DNA from 3 places in the Shewanella sp. FJAT-51649 genome. Region 3 is predicted to be linked to each of the others. Evidence: predicted binding sites of a transcription regulator. Region 3 holds the regulator's gene; each other region holds the start of a gene.
What was found. The regulator sigma-54, encoded in region 3, starts transcription at its own class of promoters, with help from an activator protein. The targets are predictions, from matches to a motif close to GTTGGCACGNNNNTNGNNT.

Region 1 (5,115 bases), 460 kb from region 3:
CGTAAATTCTCTAGCACGGATAAACCTCTTACCATCAAACAAAAATAGGGATATTTCAATATTCGTTATAGCAATCTACGTTGAGTCGCCATAAAAAAGCGTGACATTCTACTCCAGAGCGGCCTCGCCGCACAGGATTATTTTTGAACACTTATAAAACAATTTTTTGAGCACTGTGCTCAAAAGGTACTCTCTTGCCCGAGTCAAATAGCCTAAATGCACCGTTAATGCGCAGGCGATTCGCCAGTTTATCTTGTCATCAACTAAGCTAAGCAGCTGAATTAACTGTTTTTCACTCAGTGCTACTTTTGCTGCCCTGCCCCAAGCCGCCATAAGTATAGTCAATCCACGCCATCAAGCCGTGACGCGCCAGAATGAGCAGCGAAATAAGCACGGCTGGCGCCATTTAGCGATTTCAGCGGATAACTTTGGCCTCAGTTTCAACAAACTCTATTCCCCATTGCGAACAACGATTTTAATGAGTTGATAATTAAGCGTTATTCAATATATCCATCCATAAGCATCCTGCGAAAAACAGCTTAGGTTGCCACAGTTTTGTGACATTATTGCGTGCGATTGAAATAGTGAGCTTGCACGGTTATCTCGCCTCACTAATGTGCTAGATTCATTGTGCTTTGTTTGGTTTCGAACGCTGTCAAAAGCCAGAATTGAGATATCAATCCAGCTTGTCCATGAGTTTAATGGGCCGACGAGTTCGGGATAAATGGGCGTGGCGAGATTGCACTCAAATACCGTGCACTAAAATGGTGTTGTAACGGTGCGCACCAAAATGGATTAATGCACCAAAATGCCACATACAAACGCACCAACATAGTGCAACACTGAGTGAATTGTTGTGCAATAAAATATATAGCCTTTTATTATCAACATCTTAAATTGTTGGCATAGATATCGCTATATAGCTTGTAAGTTTGGCTCAAGCGCGACTTGAGTTAAAAGATTATAGAAGGGACATCCCTTTACCCTACCGGAGACTTGAGAATGTCAGTTGAATCAGTTTTAAAGCAACTTGAAGAATTAGAAGTTAAGTTTGTTGATTTACGTTTTACCGACACCAAAGGTAAAGAGCAGCACGTATCTATCCCTGCTCATCAGGTAGACGCTGATTTCTTCGAAGACGGCAAAATGTTTGACGGTTCGTCAATCGCTGGCTGGAAAGGCATTAACGAATCAGACATGGTACTGATGCCAGACCCAACCACGTTTGTATTAGACCCATTCACCGAAGAAACCACTGCACTGATCCGCTGTGACATTCTCGAGCCAGGCACTATGACTGGTTATGACCGCGACCCACGTTCTATCGCGAAAAAAGCGGAAGAATACTTACGCTCTACCGGTATCGCTGACACTGTATTAGTTGGACCAGAACCAGAATTCTTCCTGTTCGACGACGTACGTTTCGGTACTGACATGTCTGGTTGTTTCGTGAAAATCGACGCTAAAGAGGCGGCATGGAACTCTGGCACTAGCTACGAAGGTGGCAACACTGGTCACCGTCCATTCGTGAAAGGCGGTTACTTCCCAGTAGCTCCTGTTGACTCATCACAAGACTTACGTAGCGCTATGTGTTTAGTGCTCGAAGAAATGGGTCAAGTGGTTGAAGCTCACCACCACGAAGTAGCGACTGCGGGTCAAAACGAAATCGCAACTCGCTTCAACACTCTGACTAAGAAAGCGGACGAAATCCAAATTCTGAAGTACGTAGTGCACAACATGGCTCACGCCTACGGTAAGACTGCGACTTTCATGCCTAAGCCAATCGTTGGCGACAACGGTAGCGGTATGCACGTTCACCAATCTCTATCTAAAGACGGTGTGAACCTGTTCGCAGGCGACAAATACGCTGGTTTAAGTGAAACTGCACTGTACTACATCGGTGGTATCATCAAGCACGCTCGCGCGCTGAACGCTTTCACTAACCCAAGCACTAACTCTTACAAGCGTTTAGTACCACACTTCGAAGCGCCAGTGATGTTAGCTTACTCAGCACGTAACCGCAGCGCTTCAATCCGTATTCCAGTGGTACCAAGCCCTAAAGGCCGTCGTATCGAAACTCGCTTCCCAGATCCACATGCAAACCCATACTTAGGTTTCGCTGCACTGCTGATGGCGGGTATCGACGGTATCCAAAACAAGATCCATCCAGGCGAAGCTATGGATAAAGACTTGTACGATCTGCCAGCGGAAGAAGCGGCTGAAATCCCACAAGTAGCGACTTCATTAGAAAACGCACTTGAGAACCTGCAAGCTGACCACGAGTTCTTAACTCGCGGCGGTGTATTCAGCGAAGATTTCATCCAGTCTTATATTGCACTGAAATCTGCAGAAGCTGAGCGTGTAAGCCGTACAACTCACCCATTAGAGTTCGAGATGTACTACAGCCTGTAATGGCTAACGGCATCGATTAGCTGAACAACATCTAACAGCCCCGACAGTCTTCTGTCGGGGCTTTTTTATCTCTATCGCTCTGTGATTCCCAATTATTCCCCAGCATATTCGACACCTCTACACACATAAACCCTAACCTCCCACTGTTATTTGTCCATTTGTTGTCGCCTAGTGATTTTGGGTGCGTAAAAAAGTAAAGGCTTTGTAAATTCAATTAAGAACGATTCTCGATTACAACTATAATAATGCGTATTTTTTGGAGCCAAACACGGAATACTCTCCATTCATATTCAGCTAGCGCATTGAATTCAAACCATTAAAAACGCTTTCTGGGTCGCGAGAAAATGTCACCACAGTGCTGTCCTTTTGGCTTCTCATGTACCTGTTGTTTTGATGGAGAATGCTATGCCTAAGTCTATGGGGCCGATAAGCCTAGTCGCCGCCGCAGTTATCTGCCAACTGGGGCTTATTAATGTGGCAACAGCCACTGAAAACGAGATGGAGCGCATGGTGGTCTCCGCAACCCGTTCACCGACCCAAATCAGCGATCTCTCCAGCACTGTGTGGATCATTGATGAAGCCAGCATTCGAGAGCAAACCGATAGCGGCAAAGGGATTAAGGAAATGCTCGCCGCCTTAGTGCCGTCGATGGATGTGTCCAGCCAAGGGCGCACCAACTTTGGCCAGAATATTCGCGGCCGCGCCATGGTGGTATTAATCGATGGCGTGTCGATGAACACCTCCCGCAGCATTAGCCGTCAGCTCGACAGTATCGATCCATTCAATATTGCCCGCATCGAGGTGCTGGCTGGCGCGTCGGCTATCTATGGTGGTGGCGCACTGGGCGGTGCCATTAATATCGTCACTAAAAAAGCGGCGGACAGCAGTGATACCTTCGAAGCCGAAGCAGGATTTAAGTCCGGCTTTAATAGCAGTGATGATTTAGATTATCGCACCGCGCTGGCGGTTACCGGGGGCAGTGATTCGCTTAAGGGACGCTTCAGCGCCGCTTGGCAGGAAAACGGCCAGTGGTTTGATGGCAGTGGCAATCCTGTGATGCTGGATATTTCCCAAACCGGAATGCAGTACACCCAAGGTTATGATTTGATGGCGAATATGGATTGGCTGCTTGCCAATGACGCCAGCCTCAGCGCCATGGCGCAATACTATCGCAATGGTTCAGACGAAGAACATGGCCTGTATATGGGTGAGAACTTCTCCGGTGTCACGGGCGATGCCTCTGTGCTGGAAACCCGTAAAGGATTGGACGCTGACCGCAGCCCCGCCACCGAGCGTACTTTACTGAATCTGTCCTACTCCCAGGATGAGTTTCTGGGTCAAACCCTGTATTTACAAGGCTTTTATCGCAAAGAGAATCTGGATTTCCACCCGTTCCCCTATGTCAATGAAACCAGTGGCGTCTACAACTTCTCTGCATCGGCCCAAAACACCAGCATCTATGGTTTGAAAGCGGTCGTTGAATCCAAACCCGTCGATAGCCTCACACTCACTTGGGGGCTGGATTGGGATAAAGAAAGTTTTGATTCGAACCAAATGAGCTTCGACCTCGATGCCGCCAACCAACACGGTGGCTTAGTGATGCGCGAGCTGTTCACTACCGGTCGTTATGTCGACTTTACGGTCGAGTCTATTGCGGCATTTATCCAAAGCAGTTGGGAGATGAATAGCTTTTTGGTGCTAAACGCTGGCTATCGTTATCAACACATGGAAAACAGTGTTGATGATTTTATCGGTTATAACCAACAGGTAGCGATTGCCTCAGGCAAGGCCAAGGGAGCCGATGCTATTAAAGGCGGCAGCACCGACTATAACATAGGCTTAGTCAACCTTGGCTTGGTGGCCAAGTTGAGCCAAGACCAACAACTCTGGCTTGCCTATTCCCAAGGCTTTGAACTGCCAGACCTGTCGAAATACTATGGCCGCGGCACCTACAAGGCCGATGCCGACGGTTATTTAAAGCTGCAAAATAGCATCAATATCAATGATACCCGCCTTGATGGGATCAAGACCGACTCCATGGAGCTGGGATGGCGTTATCTTGCTGACCGTTGGCAGGCGCAAGCCAGTGTCTATTATGCAGTGTCTGACAAGGTTATTGAGGTCAACAGCAAAGATCTGACCATCAATGTCAAAGACCAAGATAAACGCAGCTATGGCCTAGAGGCACAGCTTAACTTTGATATCAGCTCCGACTGGCAAGTCGGCACCAACCTACATTTGGTGCGCAGTGAAGTGAAGGATGAGAATAATTGGATCGATGAAACAGTCACTAACGCCTCGCCCTCTAAGGCCACTGCTTTTATTGGCTGGCGCGGCGAGACACAGAAGATCCGTTTACAGGCAGAGCACAGTTTCAGCGCCGAGTCCGACTATCGCTTCAAAACCAATGATGGCCTAGCGAGTGAGCTTGATAGCTACACGACGCTGGATTTACTGGGCTCGATCGATTTACCCGTCGGTACCCTGAGCTACGGCATCGAAAACCTGCTCGATAAAGACTACAGCACCCTGTGGGGCCAACGAGCGGTGTACTTCTACAGCCCGACCTATGGCCCTGAGTCTATGTTCGACTACCACGGCCGTGGCCGCACCTTTGCCCTCAATTATCAACTGAGTTGGTGATAACAGGCTAAAAGGGGTCAATCATTTGTGTTCAGCCTTCCGCTAAGGCGGTTGAGCAAT
Region 2 (5,115 bases), 190 kb from region 3:
GGACTATGGATCACTTCTGGCGAGCGGGCGAACCAATATCCATGGTCGATGACGGCAAAAAACTGTGTAATCCCCACGGGTAATAACGACATGAACACCATAGCCGCTAGGCCAATATTGAGGCTCCAGAAGGCGCCTTTGAGCATTTTGTCATTCCACTGCATATTGCCGGTGAGGCCCCGTAGGCAGAAGAGCATCAAGCCCATGCCAAGCATACCGTAAACGCCCATAAAGGCGGCGTGACCGTGGGTGGCTGTGGTGTTTAATCCTTGAATGTAATAGAGCGAGATAGGTGGATTGATTAAAAAGCCCAGCATACCTGCACCGACTAAGTTCCAAAACGCGGTCGCCACAAAGAACATAATCGCCCAGTGATAACGTTGCATCCAACCACTGGCTTTGCGCAGACGGTAGGTTTCCATCGCTTCAAAACCAATTATGGCGAGGGGGACGACTTCTAAGGCGGAGAAGATGGCGCCCCAGGCGATCACTGAGGTCGGCGTGCCAGTAAAGTAGAGGTGGTGTAGGGTGCCAATCAAACCTCCTGTTAAGAAGATCACTGTCGTGAATAACACCGCACCGTTGGCACTGCGACCGCGGATTAAACCTAAACGTACCAACATCAAGGCGATAACGGCGGTGGCAAAGGTTTCGAAGAAGCCCTCAACCCACAGGTGTACAACCCACCAACGCCAGTATTCTGCAATTGCTAAATTGGCGTGTTTACCCATAAAGAGGCCGGCGCCATAGAACAAACCAATCGCCACGCAGGAGGCATAGAGTACCCAAATCACAGGGCGCATCTCGCCTTGCACTTTAAGGGCGGGTTTGATGGCGGCGGTGACTAAGGCTAGCCATATCAATAATCCAACGAGGAGTAAGATTTGCCATACTCGGCCAAGATCTATGTACTCATATCCTTGATGACCAAAGAGGAAATTCATATCGAGGTCAAAATACTGCTGCACCCCAATCCATTCGCCGGCCATGGAGCCAAGCACTACGACGACTAAGGCTACCCAGAGTACGTTCACGCCAAGACGTTGGTATTTCGGCTCATAACCCGATAAGGCGGGAGCAATATACAGCCCAGTGCCTAACCAGGCTGTGGCTATCCAAAATACCGCTAATTGGGTGTGCCAAGTACGAGTCACTGAGTAGGGCAGTATTTCCGAAATCGGTAAACCGTAAAACTCTTGACCTTCAACCGCATAGTGCGCTGTGATCCCGCCGAGTAAAATTTGCAGTAAAAACAGTCCAATTGCCGTGATGAAGTATTTGCCGACGGCTTTTTGTGAGGCGGTGGGCTTAGTGAAAAACAGCGGATCTTGCTCCGAGGGCTTGGGTAGACTCTCATGCTTGCCGCTCGCATGGTGCCAGATTAATCCGCCAATCCCCGCAATTAAGGTCACAATGCTGAGTATCGACCAGACGATATTATCTGAGGTCGGTGTATTGCCTAGTTGGGGATCGAAGGGCCAGTTATTAGTGTAGGTATAGGGGGCATCGGGGCGCTCGGTGATTGCCGCCCAGGCTCCCCAAAAGAGGAACGCATTGAGTTGTTCGCGGCGCACTAGATCGGGCACAGTGCCTTCTTTCATGGCGTATTGTTCACGAAGGTTGCTGAGTTCTGGATCGCTCCCAAACAGGGATAAATAATGCTGCTCGACCTTATTTATCGCCTCGATACGAGTGTCGGACAAGCGGATCAGCACAGTGCCATCGGCCTGTGGCTCGACGCTGTTATGGCGTAAATCTTCCCTTAATGCCTGCTCAAGCCCAGCCTTTTGTTGGGAGTTTAATTGGGCAAACGGCGTTTGATATTGCTGCTCAGCGCGAATATCGAGCCAAGCTTCGGCTTCTCTGTGTAACCAGTCGGCGGTCCAATCCGGGGCAACATAAGAGCCATGTCCCCAAACCGACCCCAGTTGATGGCCGCCCATGGAGCGCCAGACCAATTGACCTTGTTCGATATCATTTTCGCTAAACACAACCTGACTATTTACATCGGTAAATGCAGTGGGGATTGGCGGTTTTTCCCGATAAATTTCACTGCCTATGCTCAGCAGCACAGTGAATGAAGCAATCAGCACTATTAACAGTGCGATAGCGGTGAGTTTTTGTTTGCTCATAAGTCTCCTTGATGCAACGTCATTTTGATACGTTTCACCTGCTATTGCGTAATACGTGCCAAACCTTTTTGTTGTTGAAAATAAAGAAGAATATAACTTTTATTCTATGCTTAATTGTCTTTTTGATACTGAATGTTGATTGTTGATATGACAGCGATTGTCTTTATGACAGCTTTAGAGGCTTGTATGTCGATAACACAATGGAAAAGGTGATTTTATCTATGCTTTCAAGTTATTGCAGAGTTTAACTGGACTTAAGCCGACTTTTAGCGAATACGGCATATTTTTATATAGTTATCCTCGCGATTTTGGCGGTATACAGTGAGTTTATATGGAATGCTATTTTTAAATATATTGATAAATAAAGATTTTATCTTGTTTATGAGCTTGGGTTCATGTTCGATAGGCGTTTGTGGTTGTACTGGTTTTTATGTAAAAGTTAGTCAAAATGGCCTTTCACTGAGGATTTGGATGTAGATGTTTGAAATTTAATATTTAAAACTCCATTAATTTGCATTTTTTATGCTAGTATAGAAACACAAAAAATTTTCAATTGAGTCATTTTTAATCTGGGTGATTTCTTTATCGTTTAACTAAACACTCTTGTATTTAAGGAGGCATGTGTGGATGCAGATTCCATCAATAGTTTTTTTCTGATCGGTGCCTTGCTTGCCGCAGTGAGTGTTTTGTTAAGTCCCGTGTCTTCGCGCTTGGGTATCCCTATCTTATTAATTTTCCTCGCAGTAGGGATTTTAGCCGGGGAGGATGGCCCCGGCGGTATTCTGTTTGACGACTACTCAACCGCTTATCTTGTCAGTAACTTAGCCTTAGCCATTATTTTGCTCGATGGCGGTATGCGCACGCGTGTCGCGAGCTTTAGGGTGGCACTGTGGCCAGCATTGTCGCTGGCGACCTTTGGGGTTGCTATTACCACCAGTATCACGGGCGTGATGGCCGCATGGTTATTTGACTTACACTGGTTGCAAGGCTTGCTGGTGGGGGCGATCGTCGGCTCCACCGATGCGGCGGCGGTATTCTCACTATTAAAGGGACGTAGCTTAAACGAGCGTGTAGGCGCGACGCTGGAAATCGAGTCGGGCAGTAACGACCCAATGGCGGTGTTTTTAACCGTGACTCTGATTGCCATCCTCGCCAATGTGGACGCCGAGTTATCCGTAAGCTTTATGCTGATAAGCTTTATCAAGCAGTTTGGCTTGGGGATTTTCCTCGGTCTTGGCGGCGGTTGGCTGCTGTGGAAGTTGGTGAATTTAAGCAAGCTTGCCGAAGGCTTGTATTCGATTTTAGTGCTCAGTGGCGGTCTGATGATTTATGCCGCGTCGAACAAACTCGGCGGTAGCGGCATTCTGTCGATTTATCTCGTCGGTCTCTTCCTCGGCAACAAGCCTACCCGCGGTCGCCATTCCATCCTAAACGTATTGGATGGCATGACTTGGGTCAGCCAAATCGGTATGTTCCTCGTATTAGGGCTGCTACTCACACCGTCTGACTTGTTGGATATTTGGCTACCGGGCTTAGCGTTAGCCTTTGGGATGATCCTGTTTGCCAGACCGTTAGCCGTATGGCTCAGCTTGCTGCCCTTTAAGAGCTTTAGTAGCCGTGACCGCTGGTTTATCTCTTGGGTCGGGCTTCGCGGCGCGGTGCCGATTATTTTAGCGGTATTCCCTATGATGGCGGGATTACCGGGCGCTCAGTTGTACTTTAACTTGGCATTCTTCGTGGTGTTAGTGTCACTGCTTGTGCAGGGGGCGTCACTCACCACGGCGGCGCGTTTAGCTAAGGTTGAGTTACCGCCTAAGCCGTTGCCGATTTCACGTTCTGGGGTCGAAATATACCCGAGCAGCGAGTGGGAAGTGTTTGTGTACCATCTGAGTGAAAACAAATGGTGCATCGGCGAGCCACTTAAACGCCTCTCTATGCCTGATGGTACGCGGATTGCGGCGGTATTTCGCCATAATACATTGCTGCACCCATCGGGCAGTACCTGCCTCGAAGCGGGGGATATTTTGTGTGTGCTTGGGCAAGAGAAGAGCCTAGAGGCCTTGAGTAACCTCTTTAGTCAGGCGCCTGAAACCAAGGAAGTGCCACGTTTCTTCGGTGACTTCTTTATCGATACAGAAGTTAAGCTGCTGGATCTGGCGCCGATTTATGGTCTGGAGTTAGATGAAGCAACTGGTGACATGACGGTCGCAGATTTAGTGGCGGCTGAATTAGGCTCACATCCGGTACTTGGGGATCAGTTCCTATGGCAGTCACTGCATTGGGTAGTTGCAGGACTCAATGAAGGCAAAGTCACCAATGTGGGTATTCGCTTACCGGCAGAGGCTTAAGTGAAGCTGTATTGAAGTGCCAGCAATGCAGGGCTTCACCGGATATGGTTCTTGGTATTTCAAACATTCAAATGCCTTAAACAAAACATCTAACATAAAAAATGCCAAGCAATTGCTTGGCATTTTTTTATCCGCGTTCAAACACTTATATCGAAAAGATAGAGCGAAAGCTTATTTATATAAGGACTTGTCCGTGGGATCTGGGCGAGTCTTAAAGCGGCGGTGAAGCCACATATATTGGGCGCGATTTCTATCGATAATCCCTTCGATAATTTTGTTACCACGAATGGCATCGGCTAGCTCATCCTCACCGGGGAAGTTATCCAGCGGCGGCATAATCTCAATATGGTAACCCTTATCGCCTTCGGTGCGCTCCACAAAGAAGGGCAGCACTTTGGCCTTGCCGAGTTTGGCCAGTGTGGTGGCACCGGTAATGGTCGCGGCATCGGGCACTGCATAGAAGGGAATAAACACCGCACTCGAACGCCCAAAATCCTGATCGGCGGTATACCAAATCACATCAGGATTGCGTAAACAACGCACCATTTGGCGCAGATCGCGTTTCGGCACTAAGGCTTTGTTTGAGCGTAAGCGGCCTTTGACCTGTAGGTATTCCATCACCGGATTGTTGTGTG
Region 3 (5,115 bases):
TGGCCATCCCTATGTCCGTCAACACGCCCATTTTGTGACTCACTTAAATGGTGGACATGGCGCACTCAGGGAACTTACGGATCTGCTCTTATTGAGCCAAAATAAGTTCACTTCCGCCCATGGGATGAGCATATGAGTCGTGTGACCCTCGCCATTATCGCCTTTTTTGGTACTGCGCTGGTGCTATATTGGCAAGTGCAGCAAAAACGCGGTGGCGATACGGATGACAGCTTGAACGTCAGCGACAGGCCCGATTACATTATCGAAGATCTGCGCAGCATTGAGTTTAATGAGCAAGGGCAAGTTAACAGTCGCGTCACGGCAAAGCACATGGAACACTATGAGCTGAAAAACCAAACCGACTTTACTCAGCCCGTCTATCTTGTCTATCCCGACCAAGGTAAAGCAAAATGGCAGATCCGAGCCGACCAAGGTCGACTCAACAAAGATACCGGCAAGGTTGTATTAGAAAATAATGTTATTATCGATGCCATCAGCCCTGGTGAACCCATACAGACATTGTCCACCAGTTTTTTAGAACTCGATCTCAACACTATGATAATGACCTCTGACCGCATCATTTACGTCACAGGGAAAGATTTTAATATTCAAGGGCAAGGCCTTTATGCCGACCTTAACGCGCAGGAAGTGCAATTGACCAGTCAGGTAGTAGGAACCTATGAAGCAAAATAACATATTACTTGCCGGCCTAATGCTAATCACCAGCATAAGCGCCTTCGCCAAGGTCGGTGACTTACAGCAAGAAGTGAAAATTAAAGCCGTCAGCCAAACTGCGGACATTAAAAACAACCAGATCATTTTCTTCGGTCCGGTTGAAGTCACCCAAGGCTCGATTAAAATCCATGCAGATCAACTACGTGCATTTTCTGCCGAAGGGGAAAACAGCAAGATTTTAGTGGCAACGGGCAACCCTGCGACCTACAGCCAAATTCTCGACGATGGACGCCCAGCTTCGGCGAGCGCCAAAGAAATTCGCTACGAAATGGCGACCCGCACCCTGACCTTGACGGGCTCTGCGACCCTAGACCAAGCGGGTAGCCAAGTTACGGGTAACCTCATCCGTTACGATATTATTCAGCAAAAACTGATCGCTGAGAGCACGGGTAGCGGCGATGATCGCGTGATTACCATTATTCAACCTGACAACTATCAGGAAGAACTCAAGAATCAGCCTGCGGACAAACCTGTGAAAAAACAGGATTCTAAATGACCCAAATCACTTTAAAAGCACAGAATCTCGCTAAGAGTTATAAGAGTCGTCAGGTTGTGAAAGATGTCAGCCTGACGGTCAAAACGGGTCAAGTCGTCGGCCTACTCGGCCCAAACGGCGCGGGTAAAACCACCACCTTTTACATGGTCGTGGGCTTAGTCAAAAGTGATAAAGGCCATATATTTATCGACGATGATGATTTAACTGCCGATCCCATGCACCTGCGCGCTCGCAAAGGCATTGGTTACCTGCCACAGGAAGCCAGTATCTTTCGCAAGCTGACAGTGCACGACAATATCATGGCGGTACTGCAAACCCGTAAAGAGCTCAATCGCGACCAACGCGAAGAAGAGCTGGAACATCTACTCGAAGAGTTCCATATCACCCATATTCGCGATAGCCAAGGCATGTCGTTATCGGGCGGTGAACGTCGCCGCGTCGAAATTGCCCGCGCCTTAGCGGCCAATCCTAAGTTTATTCTGCTCGATGAACCCTTCGCCGGTGTCGACCCGATTTCGGTTATCGATATCAAGAAAATCATCGAACAACTCAAGAGCCGAGGCCTTGGGGTACTGATCACAGACCACAATGTGCGCGAAACATTGGACGTCTGTGAACATGCCTACATTGTCAGTCACGGAAACCTGATTGCCGAAGGAACTCCCGCAGAGATCTTAGACAATCAGCAAGTTAGGGCTGTGTACTTAGGTGAACAATTCAGGCTATAGTTACTTAAACAGAGCCAATTAGCCTTGAATTTTGGCTTATCAGCGCCATCAATATGATAACAAGCGGCCTAAATTCAAAATAATAACGTAGGGATCAGCGGTAACATGAAAGCGTCACTCCAGCTCAAACTGGGTCAACAGTTAACCATGACGCCACAACTTCAACAGGCCATTCGTCTGTTGCAATTGTCGTCATTGGAACTGCAGCAAGAGATCCAGCAAGCCTTAGACTCTAATCCTCTTCTCGAGCTGGAAGAGGAGCAATTCGATGCGCCTACCGAACGTAAGCAAGATATCGCCGATACCGACTTTAGCGAAACGACGGCCCAGCCACAGGAACAAGACAATTCCACCGTGGACATTGCCGAGTCGCTGACCAAAGAATCCCTACCCGAAGAACTGCCCATGGACACCACTTGGGATGAAGTCTTTACCGCATCGCCAAACTCAGGTTCAGGCGCGAGCCGTGAAGATGACATGCCCTTCCAAGGGGAAACTAGTGAAGGCCTGTACGAACATTTAGAATGGCAAAAAAACCTCACGCCCTTCTCTGAAACCGATTTAGCCATCGCCACCGCGATTATTGATGCCATCGACGATCAGGGTTATCTCACTCAAAGTACTGAAGATATCCTCGAAGCTATGGGCAATCCAGAGATAGAACTGGATGAAGTCGAAGCCGTACTCAAGCGCATTCAACACTTCGATCCCGTCGGTGTCGCAGCAAGGGATTTAAGCGAATGTCTGCTTATCCAACTCTCCCACTTTGCGCCGGATACCCCACACCTCGAAAACGCCCGCATGCTGATCAAAGATCATTTAGATCTGATCGCTGCCCGCGACTTTAGGTTGTTGATGCGTAAAACCAAGCTTAAGGAAGATGACCTGCGCGAGAGCATTGCCCTCATCCAAACCTTAAACCCTCGCCCCGGCTTACTCATCACCCCTGTTGATGAAGAATATGTCATCCCCGATGTGTCGGTGTCGAAGAAAAATGGTCGCTGGGTGGTCGAGTTAAACCCAGACTGTATGCCAAAAATCAATGTTAATCAGCAATATGCAGCCATGGCGCGCAGCACTAAAAGCCAAGCCGATAGCCAATTTATCCGCGGGCATCTGCAAGAAGCCAAGTGGTTTATTAAAAGCCTTGAAAGCCGTAACGAAACACTGCTCAAGGTGGCAAACTGCATAGTGCAATATCAACAGGGTTTCTTCGAATACGGTGAAGAAGCCATGAAACCTATGGTCCTAAACGATATCGCCGAGGCGGTAGAGATGCATGAGTCCACCATTTCACGGGTAACCACACAAAAATACATGCATACCCCAAAGGGACTTTTTGAACTAAAATATTTCTTCTCAAGCCACGTCGGGACTGATGATGGCGGTGAGTGCTCATCCACGGCAATCAGAGCCTTCATTAAGAAACTGGTTGCAGCGGAAAACCAGAAAAAACCATTAAGCGATAGCAAGATGGCGCAACTTCTGGCAGAACAGGGAATTAACGTTGCGCGCAGAACCATTGCGAAGTACCGAGAGGCGATGCTTATTCCCCCTTCCAATCAGCGTAAAAGTTTATAGCCTAAAGTGGAAATCGGAGGACGTTTATATGCAAATAAACCTGAGTGGACACCATATCGAGATTACTGAATCGTTACGGGCTTATGTTGAGGAAAAGTTTTCAAAACTTGAACGTCATTTCGAACAGATCAATAATGTGCACGTTGTGCTCAATGTTGAGAAAATGCAACAAATTGCCGAAGCGAGAATCAACCTCACCGGTGGTGAAGTCTTCGCGACTTCAGAGCATGCAGATATGTATGCTGCCATAGACGTCCTGATCGACAAGCTTGATCGTCAGGTTATTAAACACAAAGAGAAGTTAACAAAACACTAGCAATGGAACTTCGTACCATACTGCGGCCGGAATGCACGACCTGCGCCACTCCGGGCAGTAAGAAAAAGGTACTGGAACTTATCAGCGACTTAGCCGCTGCCCAGTACCCCACCCTCTCATCTCAAGAGATCTTCGAAAGCCTAGTGGCGCGCGAAAAGATGGGGAGCACAGGTATAGGTAACGGCATCGCCATTCCACATGGTCGATTAACCGATATAACACAACCCATAGCCATATTGGTGAAATGTGAGGAGCCGATAGCCTTTGATGCTATCGATAAACAACCTGTCGACATTTTATTTGCGCTGCTGGTGCCTGCTGACCAATGTCAACAGCACTTAAGCACTTTGTCCTGCATGGCTGAAAAGCTCAGCGACAAACAAATATTGAAGCAATTGCGCAAGACGCATGATGAAACGGAACTCTATCAGGTAATCACTGGATGAAACTGGTCATAGTGTCAGGGCGCTCAGGCTCAGGCAAATCGGTCGCACTAAGAGTGCTTGAAGATCTCGGCTACTATTGTGTCGATAATCTTCCTTTGCCGCTGATTGGCAGCTTACTCGAACAGCTCAAGGGCAGTAACGATCTCGTCGCCATCAGCGTTGACGTGCGTAACCTGCCGGAGCAAGACAAGGTACTCGTCAAACAGCTCGCCAGCCTGCCAGAGGGCACTGAACTTACCAGCTTCTTCTTAAATTCCAGCGATAAAGTACTGCTAAAGCGCTACAGCGAGACTCGGCGCTTACATCCCTTATCTAAGAGCCGAGTATCACTGCAGGAAGCCATTAAGCTTGAAGGCAAATTGCTCGAGCCACTGTCGCAACAGATGGATCACTACATAGATACCTCGAATCTGAATATCTATGAACTCAGCGACCAAGTACGGCAAATCCTGCTTGGCAGTGTCGATAAGGAACTGGTGATCAACTTCGAGTCCTTCGGTTTTAAGCATGGTATGCCAACCGAAGCCGACTTTATGTTCGATGTGCGCTTTTTACCCAATCCCCATTGGGAACCCGAGCTGCGCCCCCTCACTGGCTTAGATGAACCTGTGGCAGAGTTTTTAAATCGCCAGCCACTGGTCAATAAGTTCATCTGGCAAATCGAGAATTTACTCGAAACTTGGTTGCCCCATTTAGAACGTAATAACCGCAGCTATTTGACCATCGCCATCGGCTGTACTGGCGGTCAACACAGATCGGTTTACGTGGCCGAGCAACTGGCTAAACGCTTTAGCAACGGCAAACACAAAGTGA

Region 1: a site for sigma-54 is predicted at 900-918, ahead of glnA (glutamate--ammonia ligase). Genes of this name have one in related genera too.
Region 2: a site for sigma-54 is predicted at 2,177-2,195, ahead of K0H59_RS04255 (nitric-oxide reductase large subunit). Genes of this name have one in related genera too.

Annotation. Positions count from the first base shown of each region.
Region 1 covers NZ_CP080411.1:309,452-314,566, reverse strand. The annotation lists gene typA (translational GTPase TypA) at 1-17, opposite strand, end outside; gene glnA (glutamate--ammonia ligase) at 1,003-2,412, shown strand; gene K0H59_RS01500 (TonB-dependent receptor) at 2,818-5,055, shown strand.
Region 2 covers NZ_CP080411.1:960,123-965,237, forward strand. The annotation lists gene K0H59_RS04255 (nitric-oxide reductase large subunit) at 1-2,132, opposite strand, end outside; gene K0H59_RS04260 (potassium/proton antiporter) at 2,756-4,480, shown strand; gene K0H59_RS04265 (LpxL/LpxP family Kdo(2)-lipid IV(A) lauroyl/palmitoleoyl acyltransferase) at 4,652-5,115, opposite strand, start outside.
Region 3 covers NZ_CP080411.1:772,441-777,555, reverse strand. The annotation lists gene kdsC (3-deoxy-manno-octulosonate-8-phosphatase KdsC) at 1-136, shown strand, start outside; gene lptC (LPS export ABC transporter periplasmic protein LptC) at 133-693, shown strand; gene lptA (lipopolysaccharide transport periplasmic protein LptA) at 680-1,231, shown strand; gene lptB (LPS export ABC transporter ATP-binding protein) at 1,228-1,959, shown strand; gene K0H59_RS03395 (RNA polymerase factor sigma-54) at 2,065-3,540, shown strand; gene hpf (ribosome hibernation promoting factor) at 3,569-3,856, shown strand; gene ptsN (PTS IIA-like nitrogen regulatory protein PtsN) at 3,859-4,302, shown strand; gene rapZ (RNase adapter RapZ) at 4,299-5,115, shown strand, end outside.